DNA from 2 places in the Aquamicrobium terrae genome. Region 1 is predicted to be linked to the other one. Evidence: predicted binding sites of a transcription regulator. Region 1 holds the regulator's gene; the other holds the start of a gene.
The links. Region 1 encodes HrcA, which represses chaperone genes, less so after heat shock. Its sites were predicted from a motif close to GTTAGCACTCNCNNNNNGNGAGTGCTAAC; they were not measured.

Region 1 (7,668 bases):
AGCCGGGAGAGCGGTCGAGGGTCATATGTCCCCCGTCCCGCCGTCATCCCGGCCAGGCCCAAGCGGAAGCGAGTGTGCGAGCCGGGATCCATTCCGTAACGATCGAGATGGAGTTCCGGACGCCGAATCTACGGGAAATCGCCCGACAACCGGAATGGATCCCGGCTCGCGGTCGCTATCGCTCCCTTGGCCGGGATGACGGCAGGACGCCGTTTCAGCAGGCCCGGCACGGAAGGGGCTGGCGACAGCCATGACATGAGCCTTCGCAGGCACGGTCACTTTGCTCCCACCACTCCCAGCCGCGCCTCGGCGAATTTCTGGAAGGCGCGGGCGCGGTGCGAAAGTGCCTCGGTCGCGCCGGGCTTCCAGCCGTGCTTTTGCTCAGCCGTCATCTCACCAAAGGTCCTGTCATAGCCATCGGGCAGGAACACCGGGTCGTAGCCGAAGCCAAGCTCGCCGCGCGGCGGCCAGACGAGATGGCCTTCGACCTCGCCGCGATAATACTCCGCCTCTCCATCGGGAAAAGCCAGGCAGATCACGGCAACGAAGCGGCCGGTGCGCTGTTGCGGCTTCACGGCCCCCGCCTTCTGCATGGCCGTCTCTGCCTTTTCCATGGCCATGCCGAAATCGCGCGTGCCGTCCGGCTTCTCGGCCCAGTTGGCGGTATAGACGCCCGGATCGCCGTCCAGCGCATCGAGGCACAGGCCGGAATCGTCGGAAAGCGCCGGCAGGCCGGTGGCTTTGGCAGCCGCGAAGGCCTTGATATAGGCATTCTCCTCGAAGGTGGTGCCGGTCTCGTCCGGCTCCGGCAGGCCGAACTCGCGCGCCGACTTCGCCTCGAATCCGAACGGCCCCATCAGGTCCGCGAACTCGCGCAGCTTGCCTTCATTATGGCTGGCGACGACGATCTTCTTGTCCAAAGGATGCATTACAGGCCCCAGATGCGCGGTTCGGCGAATTCCAGCGAATTGCCGGAAGGATCGCGGATGTAGATCGAACGGCCGCCATTCGGCCACTCGAAATCGGCTTCGATTGCAACGCCCGCCGCTTCCAGCCGGCCCTTCCAGGCGACGATTTCCTCGGCGCTTGCCGAAAAGCACAGATGCCCCTCCCCGACCGTGCCGTGCGGCGGCACCGGCAGGCGCGCATCGGGGCGTGGCGGCTGCTTCGTCGCTTCGGCAACGAACAGCAACAGCACGCCCTGCCCGCAGCGGAAGAACAGGTGCCGCCCCTCGACCTTGACGATGCGCTCCAGCCCCAGCACGTCGCCGTAGAAGGTTTCGGCGGCGTCGAGATCGGTGACGTAGAGCGCGGATTCGAGGATGGCGGCTGGTTTCATGTCTCTTCCTGCGTCAAGCCACGGCCAGTTTCTGCAACTCCACCAGCCGGGCGATGCCCTGCCGCGCCAGCCCCATCAGCTCGTCGAACTGCGCCTCGGAAAACGGCTCGCCCTCGGCGGTGCCCTGGATCTCGACGATGCCGCCCTTGCCGGTCATGACGAAATTGGCGTCGGTGCCGGCCGAGGAGTCCTCCAGATAATCGAGGTCGATGACCGGCTCGCCGTCATGGATGCCGCAGGAAATGGCGGCGACGTGATCCTTCAGCACCCGCTGCACGCTCACCATCTGGCGGGCTTCCATCCAGCGCAGGCAATCATGCAGCGCGATCCATGCGCCGGTGATCGAGGCGGTGCGGGTGCCGCCGTCGGCCTGAAGCACGTCGCAATCCACCGTGATCTGCTGTTCGCCCAGCGCCTGCATATCGACCACGGCGCGCAGCGAGCGCCCGATCAGCCGCTGGATTTCCAGCGTACGGCCGCCCTGCTTGCCGCTGGACGCCTCGCGGCGCATGCGCTCGCCGGTCGAGCGCGGCAGCATGCCGTATTCCGCGGTCACCCACCCCTTGCCGGAATTGCGCATCCAGCCCGGCACCCGCTCTTCGAGGCTTGCCGTGCACAGCACATGCGTGTCGCCGAACTTGACCAAGCAGGAACCTTCGGCGTGCTTGGAAAAGCCGCGCTCGAAGGAGATGGCGCGCATTTCGTCGGGCTGGCGTTTGGAGGGGCGCATGTCTTGTCTCTCTGGTCTGTCCTGATTTTGCCCGGCTTGTAGCCCCCCACGGCGCGGTGTGCAAAGGAAAACGGGTTGCTTGCACTGGGGCGAGGCGCGTCTATATCCTTGGGCAGAGGTTCGCGATGACAAAGCACAGTTCCGCTCCCACACCGCCGGTTCCCGTTTCGCAATGGCAATCGCTGGATGCGCGTTCGCGCGACATCTTCCGGCGCATCGTCGATTCCTACCTGAGGGACGGCGAGCCGGTGGGCTCGCGCAGCCTGTCGCGCATCCTGCCCTCCTCGCTCTCGCCGGCGACGATCCGCAACGTGATGAGCGACCTGGAGCACCTCGGGCTGGTCTATGCGCCGCACGTCTCGGCCGGGCGCCTGCCGACGCAGGCGGGCCTGCGCTTCTTCGTCGATGCCTTCATGGAGATCGGCGACCTCGGCGACGAGGAGCGGCGCAGCATCGAGACGCAGATCAAGGCTTCCGGCAACGACACCTCGCTGGAACACATGCTGACCGAGGCCAGCCAGCTTCTGTCGGGCATGTCGCGCGGCGCCGGGCTGGTGCTGGCGGCCAAGAACGAGGCGTCGCTGAAACATATCGAATTCATCCAGCTCGAGCCGACCAAGGCGCTGGCCGTGCTGGTTTCGCAGAACGGCGACGTCGAGAACCGCATCATCGACCTGCCGGCCGGGGTCACCGTCTCGCAGCTCCACGAAGCCTCCAACTTCCTCAACGCCCACATACGCGGGCGGACGCTGGCCGAGGCACGGGCAGAAATCTCGCGCATCAAGGAGGAAACGCGCGCGGCACTGGATTCGCTGTCGCAGGAACTGGTGGAACAGGGGCTTGCCGTATGGGCCGGGGCCGAAAGCGGCCTGCCGGCGCGGCTGATCGTGCGCGGCCGGGCGAACCTGCTCGAGAACATCACCGCCCAGGCCGACATGGAGCTGTTGAAGAACCTGTTCGACGATCTGGAAACGCAGGACGGCCTGCTGCAACTGCTCGACCTTGCCGAGGAAGGCCCCGGCGTGCGCATCTTCATCGGCTCGGAGAACAAGCTGTTCTCGCTGTCGGGCTCGTCGCTGGTGGTGGCGCCTTACCGCGATGCGGAGGCGCGCGTGGTCGGCGCGCTCGGCGTCATCGGCCCGACCCGGCTCAACTATGCGCGCATCGTGCCGATGGTCGACTACACCGCCCAGCTCGTCTCGCGCATGCTGCGCTGAACCGGAGGCTGGCGAGGGGCGTCAAGCCGCGTCGCCCATATACCGGGCGCTCGGCAGTATGGTCAGAGGCTGCACGTCGCCGGCTCCGACCTTGGCGAACAGCAGGCGCCGCTCCCATTCCGTCGAGCGGAAGAAGGGAAAACGCGCATAGAAGCGCTCGCGGTTGGCCACGGCATTGGTGCGGAACAGCACGACCTTGTTGAACACGCCCGGATAGGCGCGCGGCTCGCTGATCTGCTCGGAATAGTAGATGCGGCGATAAAAGCCGGCATGGTCCTCGCGCACCGTCGAAAGCCCGTATGGCGCGTTGAAATAGATGCAGGCCATGCCCGCCAGCCGCAGCGTCACATAGAGCAGGTGCGGATAGACGCGGGTCCACTCGGGGTCCGAGGCGAAGCGGCTCATGCACACGAAGGTGTCGCCGGCTTCCAGCATCGGATAGACGATGTCGCCGAACGCCTGCACCGAGGGCGACATGGGCGTTTCCAGCGTGACGTGGTGGATGCGCATGGTGGATACCAGGGTCTGGTCCACATAGACGCCGAAGCGATAGACGTTCGGCACCTCGTCCAGCGCGTCGCTGATGACATGGTTCTCGGCATCCGGCACCATGTCGTTGAACCGGTAGGCCTTGTAGCGCAACCGGTAGATGTCCTCGAGGTCCTCGCCCTTGTCGCAGCGGCGGTACTCGGAACGGTCGAGCAGTTCGAACACCTTGCTCGCAAAGCTCGAGCCGGACAGGCCGGACCGTGCCGGTTCGGTTTCCGCATCCAGCTTCAATTGCCGAGTTGCCATCGGCTTACCCTCTATTCCGCCGCCGCTAATCAAGGGTAAGCGTTGGATCAGTTAAGTAAAGTTTTAATTAAAGAAATCCAGCTTCACTCAAAATTAACCTTAACAAATCGCTTTTTTCATCCGGAGGGTGCACGCCGGGGTGGAAAAGCGGAGACAGGGGAAAATCCGTGAAACGGCTTATGTGCGGGTTGCGCCCGAAGCGACCACTTCGTCATGGGCGAACGGCCAGCGCGCCGTCGACATGGTTTCGATGCCGGATGCGCTCAGCGCCGCGCCGAACAGGAAGCCCTGCACCAGGTCCGGCTCGACCTGCCGCGACAGCACGCGAAGCTGCTCGAACGTTTCCACGCCCTCGATGGTGATGGAAAGCCCCAGGGAGCGCGACAGCGCCACGATGCCCCTGAGCAGTTCCAGCGAGCGCGGGCTCTGGGTCACGTCCGACAGGAAGGAACGGTCGATCTTGACCTTGTCCAGCGGCAGCTTGTGCAGGTAGCTGAGGCTGGAATAGCCGGTGCCGAAGTCGTCCAGCGCGATGCGCACACCAAGCGCCTTGAGTTCCTTCAGCACCTGGCGCGTCTCGGACTTGTCGTCCAGAAGCGCCGTTTCCGTCACCTCGACCTCAAGCCGGTGCGGCGGCAAACCGGCCGCCTCCAGCGCATCGCGCACTTTCTGGATGATCTCGCTGTTGCGGAAATCCTTGGCCGACAGATTGACCGAAACATTGGTGTGCTTGGGCCATTTGGCGCATTCGGCGCAGGCAGCGTTCAGCATGAAGGTGCTGATCTGCGAAATGATGCCCATCTCTTCCGCCAGAGGAATGAACACGCCGGGCGACACCGGTCCCAGTTCGGGGTGATCCCAGCGGCACAGCGCCTCGCAGCCGGAAATGCGCATCGTGGCCATGGCCACGATCGGCTGGTAGACGACGCGCAAGGTGCCGGCTTCCACGGCGCTGCGCAGGTCGGCCTTCATCCGCTGCCGGTCGCGGAAAGCCGCGTCCATCGACGATTCGAACAATTGCCAGCCGTTCTTGCCGAGTTCCTTGGCCTTGTAGAGGGCAAGGTCGGCCTTGACGATCATCTCGTCGACATCGCTCGCCTCGACGCGGGCCAGCACCGCGCCGGCGCTAATCTGGATGCGCAGCACATGGCCGGCGACATCGACCTCGCCCTTGAGGCCGGCGAAGATCTCGTCGAGCATCCGGCGAGATCGCTTTCGCTCTCCACCCGGTCGAAAAAAACCATGAATTCGTCGCCACCGAAACGACTGATCTTGATGCCCGGCGCCGAAAAGGTGGCAAGCCGTTCCGCCACCGCATAGATCAGCCCATCGCCGACGGGATGGCCGACGGTGTCGTTGACGCTCTTGAAGTCGTCGAGGTCGATGGTGGCGATGGCGCAATAGCGGCCCTGATCGCCGGAAGCCATGCTCTCCTCGACCAGTTCGTGAAAATAGGCCCGGTTGAGCAGACCGGTCAGGCTGTCATAACGGGCCATGAAACGGATGCGCTCTTCCGCCTCGACGCGGGCGGTGACGTCTTCGAAGGTGATGACGCCGAGCTCCTGGCTGCCTTCGCGGGCCGAGAACTCGTAGTGCTGGCCGTTCGAAAAGCCGACAAGGACCTTGCGGTCCCTGCCCTCGAGCAATGCCCTTGTCAGTTGCGCCTCGATATATCGGCAGTCCTTTCGGGTCAGCATGCCGCCGACCACCCCGCGCATCAGCAAGGAATGCACCGAGCGCCCGAGCAGATCGTCGGGCGACTGGATCGACAGCAGGCGTGCGGACTCGGCATTGGCCACCACGACCTTGCCGTCGGGGTCGAGCATGATGAGGCCGTGCGGCATGGTGTTGAGCGCCCGGTTGAAGCGCTGAGCGAGGCGGCTGGCGAGCTTCTCGGCCGAAATCGCCGAGAACAGCACGTCACGCACCGTATCGGCGTAGCGATGGATCGCCAGCAGGAAGGGAATGGACAGGAGCCCCAGCGTGACGTGGTAGAAGTCGCCGCGCAGGATGAACCCCAGCGCCATCGGGCATGCCAGCGTCAGGATGAGGATGTTGACCATCCTCGGCGAGCCGTAGTTGCGCCCGGCGATGCCGGTCGCCGTGGCCAGCACGATGCAGACGGCGGCCGTCTCGGAGAAGGCGTCCTTGCCGGTATAGATGGCGACAAGGCAGAAGGTGCCCAGCACCAGGCCGTGCATGGAACCATAGATGATGTAGCGATTCTCGCGCCGGCGGGCTTCCTCGCGGTTTTCGGCGACCGGCAGCGCCGAATAGCGGCGCATGTTGAGAACGCGGACCACGCCGACCATGACCAGCACGGCGGCGAGCACCAGATAGGCGTGGTTTCCGGACTTCCCCCATACGAGGCCCATCAACGCCGTCTGCGCGGAAATGCCGATGGCAAGCGTGAAGCCGTCGCGGAAAAGAGTTTCCACGAACGGAATGTACACGTCGTCAGGCAGCTCTTTTCGCTTGATGGCGGTCACATCCGGCACTCACTCATGCGAATGTGATGACACATTCGCATTAAAAAACTTTTAGAAGGCAAGCGTCGAAGGACATACATACACGATGCCGTCCCGGTTTCCCCGATTCAAATTGTCCCTGTACAGGATGCATCGATCCTGAAGCCGGACGCAATAGGCTTCGGGGCTGGGCCAACGGTTGGCCGGCGCAAAGTCGAAACCGGCCATGGCAAATCGGGCGCGCAGCCTCTATTTTACGCCCAACGGATTTTCATTCAGACTGGAACCACACCATCATGACGCAGCCGCTGATCGCCGTCTCGACAGACGTGAAGCAGTTCGAAAACTACACCTGGCATGCAGCGCCCCAGCAATATCTGGAAGCCGTGATTTCGGGAGCCGGCGCCCTGCCCGTGCTGGTGCCCTCCTTCGGCGAACGGCTCGACCTCGACGCGCTGCTTTCGGCCGTGGACGGGGTGATGCTGACCGGCTCCAAGTCGAATGTGCATCCGGCCCTCTACGGCGGCGACGCCGGCGAGGAGAACGGCCCCTACGACACCGCCCGCGACTCCACCACCATGCCGCTGATCCGCAAGGCGATCGAGCACGGCGTGCCGCTGCTGGCCATCTGCCGGGGCATTCAGGAGCTGAACGTGGCGCTCGGCGGCACGCTGGCCACCGAAATCCAGGAGCGCGACGGCATTCTCGACCACCGCGCGCCGGTGAGCGAGGATCAGGACGCGCGCTTCGCCATCCGCCAGAAGGTCAGGATCAAGCCCGGCACCTGCCTCGCAAACGTGTTCGGCGCCGGCGACATCGACGTCAACTCGGTGCACCGTCAGGCAGTCGAACGGCTGGGTTCGAAGCTTGAGGTCGAGGCCGTGGCCGAGGACGGGACGGTGGAAGCCGTTTCGGTGAAGGGTGCGCGGGCCTTTGCCGTCGGCGTGCAATGGCATCCCGAATACTGGGTGAAATCGGACAGCGTGTCGCAGAAGGTGTTCAAGGCGTTCGGCGATGCCGTGCGCCAGCACGCGGCCGCCAGGCTGGCTGCACGGGCTGCTGCGGAGTAGCGCGCCCTATTTCGCCTTCACATGCGCGGTTTCCGGCACCGGGGTCAGC
Region 2 (7,668 bases), on a different contig from region 1:
GCTAGAAGTCCATGCCACCGGCAGGCATGGCGGGCGCGGATGCTTCCTTCTTCGGCTTCTCGGCCACCATCGCCTCGGTGGTGACGAGCAGACCGGCGACCGAGGCCGCGTCCTGAAGCGCGGTGCGTACCACCTTGGCCGGGTCGATCACGCCTTGCTTGTAGAGGTCACCATATTCGCTGGTCTGAGCATTCCAACCCCAGGCGAATTCAGACTTTTCGCGCAGTTTGCCCACGATGATGGAACCTTCCGCACCGGCATTCTCGGCTATCTGGCGAACGGGAGCCTCGATGGCCCGGCGCACGATCTCGACACCGTGCTTCTGGTCCTCATTGTCGACGGTAACGCCGTCCAGGGCCCTGGCTGCTCGCAACAGGGCCACGCCGCCGCCGGGCAGGATGCCCTCTTCCACCGCCGCGCGGGTCGCATGCAGGGCGTCGTCAACGCGGTCCTTCTTCTCCTTGACCTCGACCTCGGTCGAGCCGCCGACGCGGATTACTGCGACCCCGCCACTCAGCTTGGCAAGACGCTCCTGCAGCTTCTCGCGATCGTAGTCGGAGGTGGTTTCCTTGATCTGGGCCTTGATCTGTTTCACGCGCCCTTCGATTTCTTCCTTCTTGCCCGAACCGTCGACGATGGTAGTGTTTTCCTTCTCGATCACCACCTTCTTGGCGCGACCAAGCATCTGCAAGGTCACATTTTCCAGCTTGATGCCGAGATCCTCGCTGATCGCGGTGCCACCGGTGAGGATGGCGATGTCCTCCAGCATGGCCTTGCGGCGATCGCCGAAGCCGGGAGCCTTGACGGCAGCGATCTTCAGGCCGCCGCGCAACTTGTTGACGACCAGCGTGGCAAGGGCCTCGCCTTCCACATCCTCGGCGATGATGAGCAGCGGCTTGGACGACTGCACGACAGCCTCGAGCACCGGCAGCAGGGCTTGCAGGTTGGAAAGCTTCTTCTCATGGATCAGCACGTAGGGCTCTTCCAATTCTACCCGCATCTTCTCCTGATTGGTGATGAAGTAGGGCGATAGGTAGCCGCGATCGAACTGCATGCCTTCGACGACTTCCAGCTCGGTGTCGGCGGTCTTGGCTTCCTCGACGGTGATGACGCCCTCGTTGCCGACCTTTTCCATCGCCTGCGCCAAAAAGCTGCCGATTTCGCTATCGCCATTGGCCGAGATGGTGCCGACCTGGGCGATCTCGTCGTTCTTCGTCACCTTGCGGGCATTGGCCTTGAGTTCAGCGACGACAGCATCGACAGCCTTGTCGATACCGCGCTTCAGATCCATCGGGTTCATGCCGGCGGCAACGGCCTTTGCGCCTTCCTGAACGATGGCCTGGGCGAGAACCGTGGCGGTGGTGGTACCGTCACCGGCCAGATCATTGGTCTTCGACGCCACCTCGCGCACCATCTGCGCGCCCATGTTCTCGAACTTGTCCTCAAGCTCGATTTCCTTGGCGACGGAGACGCCGTCCTTGGTGATGCGCGGCGCACCGAAGGACTTGTCGATGACAACGTTGCGGCCCTTGGGACCAAGCGTCACCTTGACGGCATTGGCGAGGATATCGACGCCGCGCAGCATCTTCTCGCGGGCTTGTGCATTGAATTTAACTTCCTTGGCAGCCATTGGATCACTCCTTCGATAGGCAGCTTACTTTGACTGGAATGGATTTCCGGGGAAGAAGCCGTTAGGCGGCCTTCTTCACGGCTGTGGCCTGCTCGATCACGCCCATCACGTCGCTTTCCTTCATGATCAGGAGGTCTTCGCCGTTGAGCCTGATCTCGGTGCCCGACCATTTGCCGAACAGGATGCGGTCACCAACCTTGACATCGAGCTCGACCAGCTTGCCGCTCTCGTCGCGCGCGCCCGGGCCGACAGCGATCACTTCGCCCTCCTGTGGCTTCTCCTTGGCGGTGTCGGGGATGATGATGCCGCCGGCAGTCCTTTCATCGGCCTCGATGCGGCGGACCAGGACACGGTCATGCAATGGACGGAACGTCATATCGTTCTCCTTCTGGACAAACAGATTTTTGAGGTTCCTCCACACCGGACCGGCAATCGGACCGATGCGGGGCTCGCGCGACCCTTTCGGCATCGCGCGCCATCACGAGCTAGTTTTGCGATTTTCGGGTTTCAAGAGGTTCCGCAAAAATTTTGGCACTCGTGCCAATCGAATGCTAGCGCGATGAAAACATACGGTTAAATTGGATTGCAGTCGCGTATTTCCGCTTGAATTTTTGAAGCGGTCGAACAAAATTATTCAAGCCCTCGCCACAGCGAGGCCTGGGAAACAGAAACCTCAATAAAGGAGCTTTTTGGAAAGACGGAGGACCAAGATGGACCGACAGAATCCTACGCCGATCATCCCTTCTCTTGTTCCCGAAACATCCGATCTCACACTTGACCGACTGTTATCGCCGGCAAGGCATTTCGAACATCCCGACGACGTCGTGAAAGACGACACCCTCGATATCCAGGAAAAGCGCGCGATCCTGTCGTCCTGGGCATCGGATGCCTGCGCCGTGGAATCCGTTCCCGCGCTACGAAAGCCGCCGGGCGCCGACCGGCCGGTCTCTTTCGATCAGATCATGGACGCGTTATGCCGGCTCGATATGGCGGCTGCGCCATCGCGTTCGACAAGTGATCGAAGGCACAATTTTGATCGCCTGGATGCTTGAAGGCGTAAGGCACAGGGGACGCACATGGTCACTGCGGTCAGCAGGGAATTCCGCCTGCAGATGGAAAGCTGTGGCCTGCCCACGGCCGAAATTCACTATCATCTCCCCGATTATCCAAATCTACTGCAGCTCTACATCTGGCAGGAATACGATCAGGCGACTACTTTCCGGAGCTGAAGGGCACGCGTTCTTGACAGTGGCCATCCTTCGCCAATCAGCGCCTCATCGCCATTGAGCCGGGCTCAGGGCTGATGGCAATGGACAAGTTCCGGGGCACGGGCACGACCGTCGTCACCAGATTCTGAGGTGGCCGGGGCTGATTGCCGGAAGAATCCGGCAATCAGTGGTGTATCTGCTCCTCGATCTGGGCCTTCTGCCGTCCAAAGGACGGAAGAAGCGGCAGGAAGAAAACGATAATCGCGATGCCGAGGCAGATCATGGATATGGGGTGCATGTAGAAGATGCTGATCTCATCGCCCGACATCACCATCGCCCGGCGGAAATTGGACTCCATCAGATAGCCCAGCACCAGCGCCAGTATGATCGGTGCCGGCTCGATCCGCACTTTCTGCAGGACATAGCCGACCACGCCGAAACCGACCGCGACCCAGATCGAGAAGATGTCCTTGGACTCCGAATATGTGCCAAGCAGGCAGGTGGCGGCCACGATCGCGGTGATCACCCCGCGTGAAATCTGCGTTAGTTGCACCCAGAGCCGCGTGCCGTAAAGTCCGAGCATCACCATGAAAGGCATGCCGACCAGCAGTGCGATGTACATCGAGTAAGGCACTTCGGGATTGCGCTCGAAGATCAGCGGGCCCGGCTGGACGCCGTGGATCGCCAGCGCCCCGATCAGCACCGCCGTGCTTGCCTTGCCGGGAATACCGAGCGCAAGCATGGGAGCCAACGCGCCCGGCATGCAGGAATTGTTGGCCGTCTCCGCCGCCACCACGCCTTCCGGGTTGCCCTTTCCAAAGGTCTCAGGCGACTTCGACAGGCGTTTCTGGATCGAATAGGCGGTGATGGAGGCGATTGAAGCCCCAGCGCCCGGAATGACGCCGACAACATAACCCACCAGCGTGCTTCGGATCATGTTCCAGGTATGCGGTCTGATCAGGCTGAACTGGCCTGAAACGCTCGGGATATTGCGCAGCGGTATCACCGGCTCGTCCGCCGTTTCGAGCATGCGCAGCACTTCCGACAGGGCGAACAGGCCGATGAGCGCCGAAACGAAGGGAACGCCGGAAAGAAAGCCTTCCACCACGGCGAAGCGCGGGATGCCATCGACGGGATCGGTGCCGATCGTCGTCAGCAGGAGCCCGAAGAGCAGCGCGATGATGCCGCGCGTCACCGAGTCCCCCGACAGGGTGGAGATCAGGCTGAGGCCGAGCACGGCGATCGCGAAATATTCGGCAGGCCCGAAAGCCAGCGCGAACTTGGTCATCCAGCTCACGGTGAAAATAAGCAGGATCGTGCTCAGCACCGAACCGCCGGCCGAACCCAGAATGGAGAGCGTCAGCGCCTGTCCGGCCTCCCCGCGCTGACGCATGGGATAGCCGTCCAGCGCCGTGATCGCCGCCGAGGGTTCGCCGGGCGTATTGACCAGAATGGCGGGAATGGCGCCGGAATATTCGGATGCCATATAGAGGGTGATAAGCATCACGACCGAGACGATCGGATCGAGGCCGAAACTGAAAGGGATGAGCAGCGCCATGCCGACGCCGGCCGACAGGCCGGGCAGGGCGCCGACGAGATAGCCGATGATGACGCCGGCAAAAAGGCCCGCGATCACCTGCCAGCTCGAGAAGGCGGCGAGACCCGCCATGAATCCGTCGATCATCTGTCTCCTCCGGACATTTGCTGACGAGATTGGTCCGGCCTTCCCGGCGCGGACCGCAAGCGATTGGAGTCGAAACGCAGCCGGCGCCTATGGCAGAGGCGTGCCGAGCAGCATCTCGAAAAGCAGCTTTGTAAAGAGCAGGAAGCCCCCGACATAGAGCACTATGGCAATCGGACTGCGGCAGTTCGCGACGTAGAGAAACGCCGAGAAGAATACGGCCATCGCGATGTAATAGCCGAGGGTGTCCATCATGAGCGGGAACATGATCAGGAGCGCGATGCCAAGCAGCACACGCATCGGCTGCCGCACGGTTATTCGCTCCTCGAGGCGGCCGGATATCATGCGCCGCACACCGGCGCCCGCGAAGATGAGGCTTGTCAGGCCAAGCAGAGCCGCCAGCCCTTTCGGGAAGTCGGCGGCGCCCACCGCCGTGCCGGAAAAGTCCGGCAGGACGGATGCCTGGAAGAAGAACCAGCTCGCCATGGCGGTGAGCGCCAGCCCGATAACGATGTCACCGATTTCGAGCGAAAAGAACAGCGTGCGTGCTTCCGGCATCGTGTCCTGGTCCCGCATTTCGTCTGGGTTCGATTGCATAACCGGTCTGCTCCGACGTCGTTCAGTGCATCGATAGTCGCGTCATCCACTCTTTCGTGATCATGTCTTGCTGATGTGCGAATTCGGTGAATTCGGCAGGCCCCTGGAACGCGGGCGTCAGCGAGGACTCCTTCATGTAGGTTTGCAGCTCCGGCGTTTCCAAAACGGCCTTGACCGCTTCTGCCAACTTGTTCTTGACGTCTTTGGGCATGCCCTTCGGCCCGATGATGCCGCGCATCTGCTGCCAGGAGGTATCCGCGTCATATCCCTGTTCCTTGAAGGTCTGCGCGTCCGGGAACTGCGGTACTCGTTCGTCCGCCATGACGGCGATGACGCGCAGATTGCCCGCCTCCACCTGGTTCTTGACCAGATCGACATAGGCGATCGCGACCTCCGCATGGCCGCCGACGGTCGCGGTCACGGCATCGCCGACGCTGTCATAGGGTATCCAGCGAACCTTGCTGCTTTCGAGATTGGCGGACTGCGCCATGATCTCCCAGGCGAAATGGCCGCCCGACCCGCGCACGAAGCCGGCCATGACGACGCTTCCCGGTTTGTCGTTCGCGGCCTCGACGAGGTCCTTCATGGAATTGAGCTTACTGTCCTTGTTCACGACGAGCAGGTACGGCTCATTCACCAGTCGCGCGATCCAGTCGAAGCTGTCCACATTGTACTGCTTCAGTGTCTGATTGAAGGCGCCGATATGCGTGCTGGTAACCGATCCGATCGTATATCCATCGGGCGCGGACTTGTTGATATCGGCCAATTGCGCTGCTCCGCGCCCGCCCGCCTTGTTTTCGACAGGGACGGGAGTGCCGAGCGACTTTTCCAGACCAAGCGCGATCTTGCGCGCCATGATGTCCGTCGCCCCGCCCGGCGAGACATGAAGAATATAGGATATCGGCCGTGTCGGGTAATCCTGGGCCGCTGCCGGCGCACTGATCAAGCCGATTGCCAAAGCCGCCAACGCCAGCTTTTTGAACATGTTTTCCTCCCGTTTTTGGAACATAAGTTCTCGCTTCGACCGTATACCCGCTCCTCACTTCGGGCCGGCCTCCTCCGCAGGCCCAGCGATCAAGTCGACTCTATAGCGTAGTTGCGATTGATACAACTAAAAACTGGAACACGGTGCCGAGCGCAGTGTGCGGCTAAAACTCTACACTCGCGGAAAGGCAGAGATTGCCGTCCCCATCCCGCGCCCACAATTGATAGCCATCGCCGGAAGGCACGCCTTCTAGGAATATGCGTTCACCTGCAAAGATCGGTTTCATGGCCCGGAATCCGAAAGTTCTGAGACGTCGCACTGAGGTGTTGCGGCGCAGCGCGTTGAAAAGCAGTGTCGCGGTCAGCTGCCCATGCACGACCACATCCGGATATCCCTCGACTTCGCGCGCGTAAGGCGCGTCATAGTGAATGCGATGGGCGTTGAAGGTTACGGCGGAATAGCGGAACAGAAGTGCGGTATCGGGCTCGACCGTCTCGCTCCACGCCGCATTTTCCGGGGCGCGCTTAGGCGGGGGCGGAACCTCGTCGGGCCTGGGGTCGTCACGATAGACGATCGTCTGAACTTCAGTCAGCACATGTTCGCCGCCGCTACGGTAGATGTTCTCGATCTTGAGGAACACCAGCAGGCCGGTCTTTCCGGCTTTCACTAGTATGTCCGCAATTCGCGCTGTTTTTTCAACCTCCTCGCCGATGCGCATCGGGCGACCGAAGCTGATGTCGCTCGCGGCCCACATGCGCCTCGGCAGGCTGACCGGGGGCAGGAAACCTCCGCGCTGCGGATGCCCATCCTCCCCCATGCGTGAGCGCGGCACGGCCGGCACGAAGTAGAGCCACTGGCCGAGCGCCGGCACCTCGTCTCCTTCGCCCGTGCCGACGTCTTCCTCCAGTGCGGCTTTCAATCCCCGCACTGGCCAGGCGTCCAGCCTTTCGCGCGCGACTTCCGTACGGTCGATCCATTCCCGGTAGGTGGTCTCATCGATCTCGGTCACGAACATCTCTTCTGATTGTCAAAATCCGTATGGTTATAACGGAGTTGCTATTGCAACTACTAATGTCTCGATCTAGTGTGGAAGTCAACAGCAGCAGGAGCGAGGAGCCGTGATGGCCATTATCGACATAAAGACCGAGATTACCGGCAATGTGTGGAAGATCGTGGCCGAGGTGGGCCAGGCGATTGAGGAAGATGATCCGATTCTGATCCTCGAATCGATGAAAATGGAGATTCCGGTAACGGCGCCAGAAGGCGGCAAGCTCGTCGCCATTCTTACGGCGGAAGGCGACACTGTCACCGAGGGCACGGTGGTTGCCCGCATCGAAGCCTGAGCACTGGGATGAAGAAGATTCTGGTTGCAAACCGGGGCGAGATCGCACGCCGCATCTTTCGGTCTGCCCGCGCCCTCGGCATCGGCACGGTCGCAGTCTATTCCGAGGCCGACGCCAACGCCGCACATGTCATGGAAGCCGATGCGTCCGAGGCCATAGGTCCGGCTCCGGCGCGTGAAAGCTATCTGAACGCCGACCGCATTCTGGAAGCTGCGCGTTCGTCA

Region 2: a site for HrcA is predicted at 2,158-2,186, ahead of ACVCNR_RS23975 (co-chaperone GroES). Genes of this name have one in related genera too.

What each region holds. Positions count from the first base shown of each region.
Region 1 covers NZ_JBRKLZ010000001.1:2,756,435-2,764,102, reverse strand. Annotated here, with positions in the region: gene hemW (radical SAM family heme chaperone HemW) at 1-25, opposite strand, end outside; gene rdgB (RdgB/HAM1 family non-canonical purine NTP pyrophosphatase) at 276-929, opposite strand; gene ACVCNR_RS13510 (VOC family protein) at 929-1,339, opposite strand; gene rph (ribonuclease PH) at 1,353-2,069, opposite strand; gene hrcA (heat-inducible transcriptional repressor HrcA) at 2,195-3,286, shown strand; gene ACVCNR_RS13495 (N-acyl amino acid synthase FeeM domain-containing protein) at 3,308-4,081, opposite strand; partial or broken gene ACVCNR_RS13490 (putative bifunctional diguanylate cyclase/phosphodiesterase) at 4,259-6,570, opposite strand; gene ACVCNR_RS13485 (gamma-glutamyl-gamma-aminobutyrate hydrolase family protein) at 6,846-7,619, shown strand; gene ACVCNR_RS13480 (2-hydroxyacid dehydrogenase) at 7,626-7,668, opposite strand, start outside.
Region 2 covers NZ_JBRKLZ010000003.1:181,197-188,864, reverse strand. Annotated here, with positions in the region: gene groL (chaperonin GroEL) at 2-1,630, opposite strand; gene ACVCNR_RS23975 (co-chaperone GroES) at 1,692-2,006, opposite strand; gene ACVCNR_RS23970 (hypothetical protein) at 2,341-2,682, shown strand; gene ACVCNR_RS23965 (hypothetical protein) at 2,707-2,859, shown strand; gene ACVCNR_RS23960 (tripartite tricarboxylate transporter permease) at 3,023-4,522, opposite strand; gene ACVCNR_RS23955 (tripartite tricarboxylate transporter TctB family protein) at 4,610-5,077, opposite strand; gene ACVCNR_RS23950 (tripartite tricarboxylate transporter substrate binding protein) at 5,139-6,101, opposite strand; gene ACVCNR_RS23945 (HTD2 family dehydratase) at 6,265-7,110, opposite strand; gene ACVCNR_RS23940 (acyl-CoA carboxylase biotin carboxyl carrier protein subunit) at 7,223-7,444, shown strand; gene ACVCNR_RS23935 (acetyl-CoA carboxylase biotin carboxylase subunit) at 7,453-7,668, shown strand, end outside.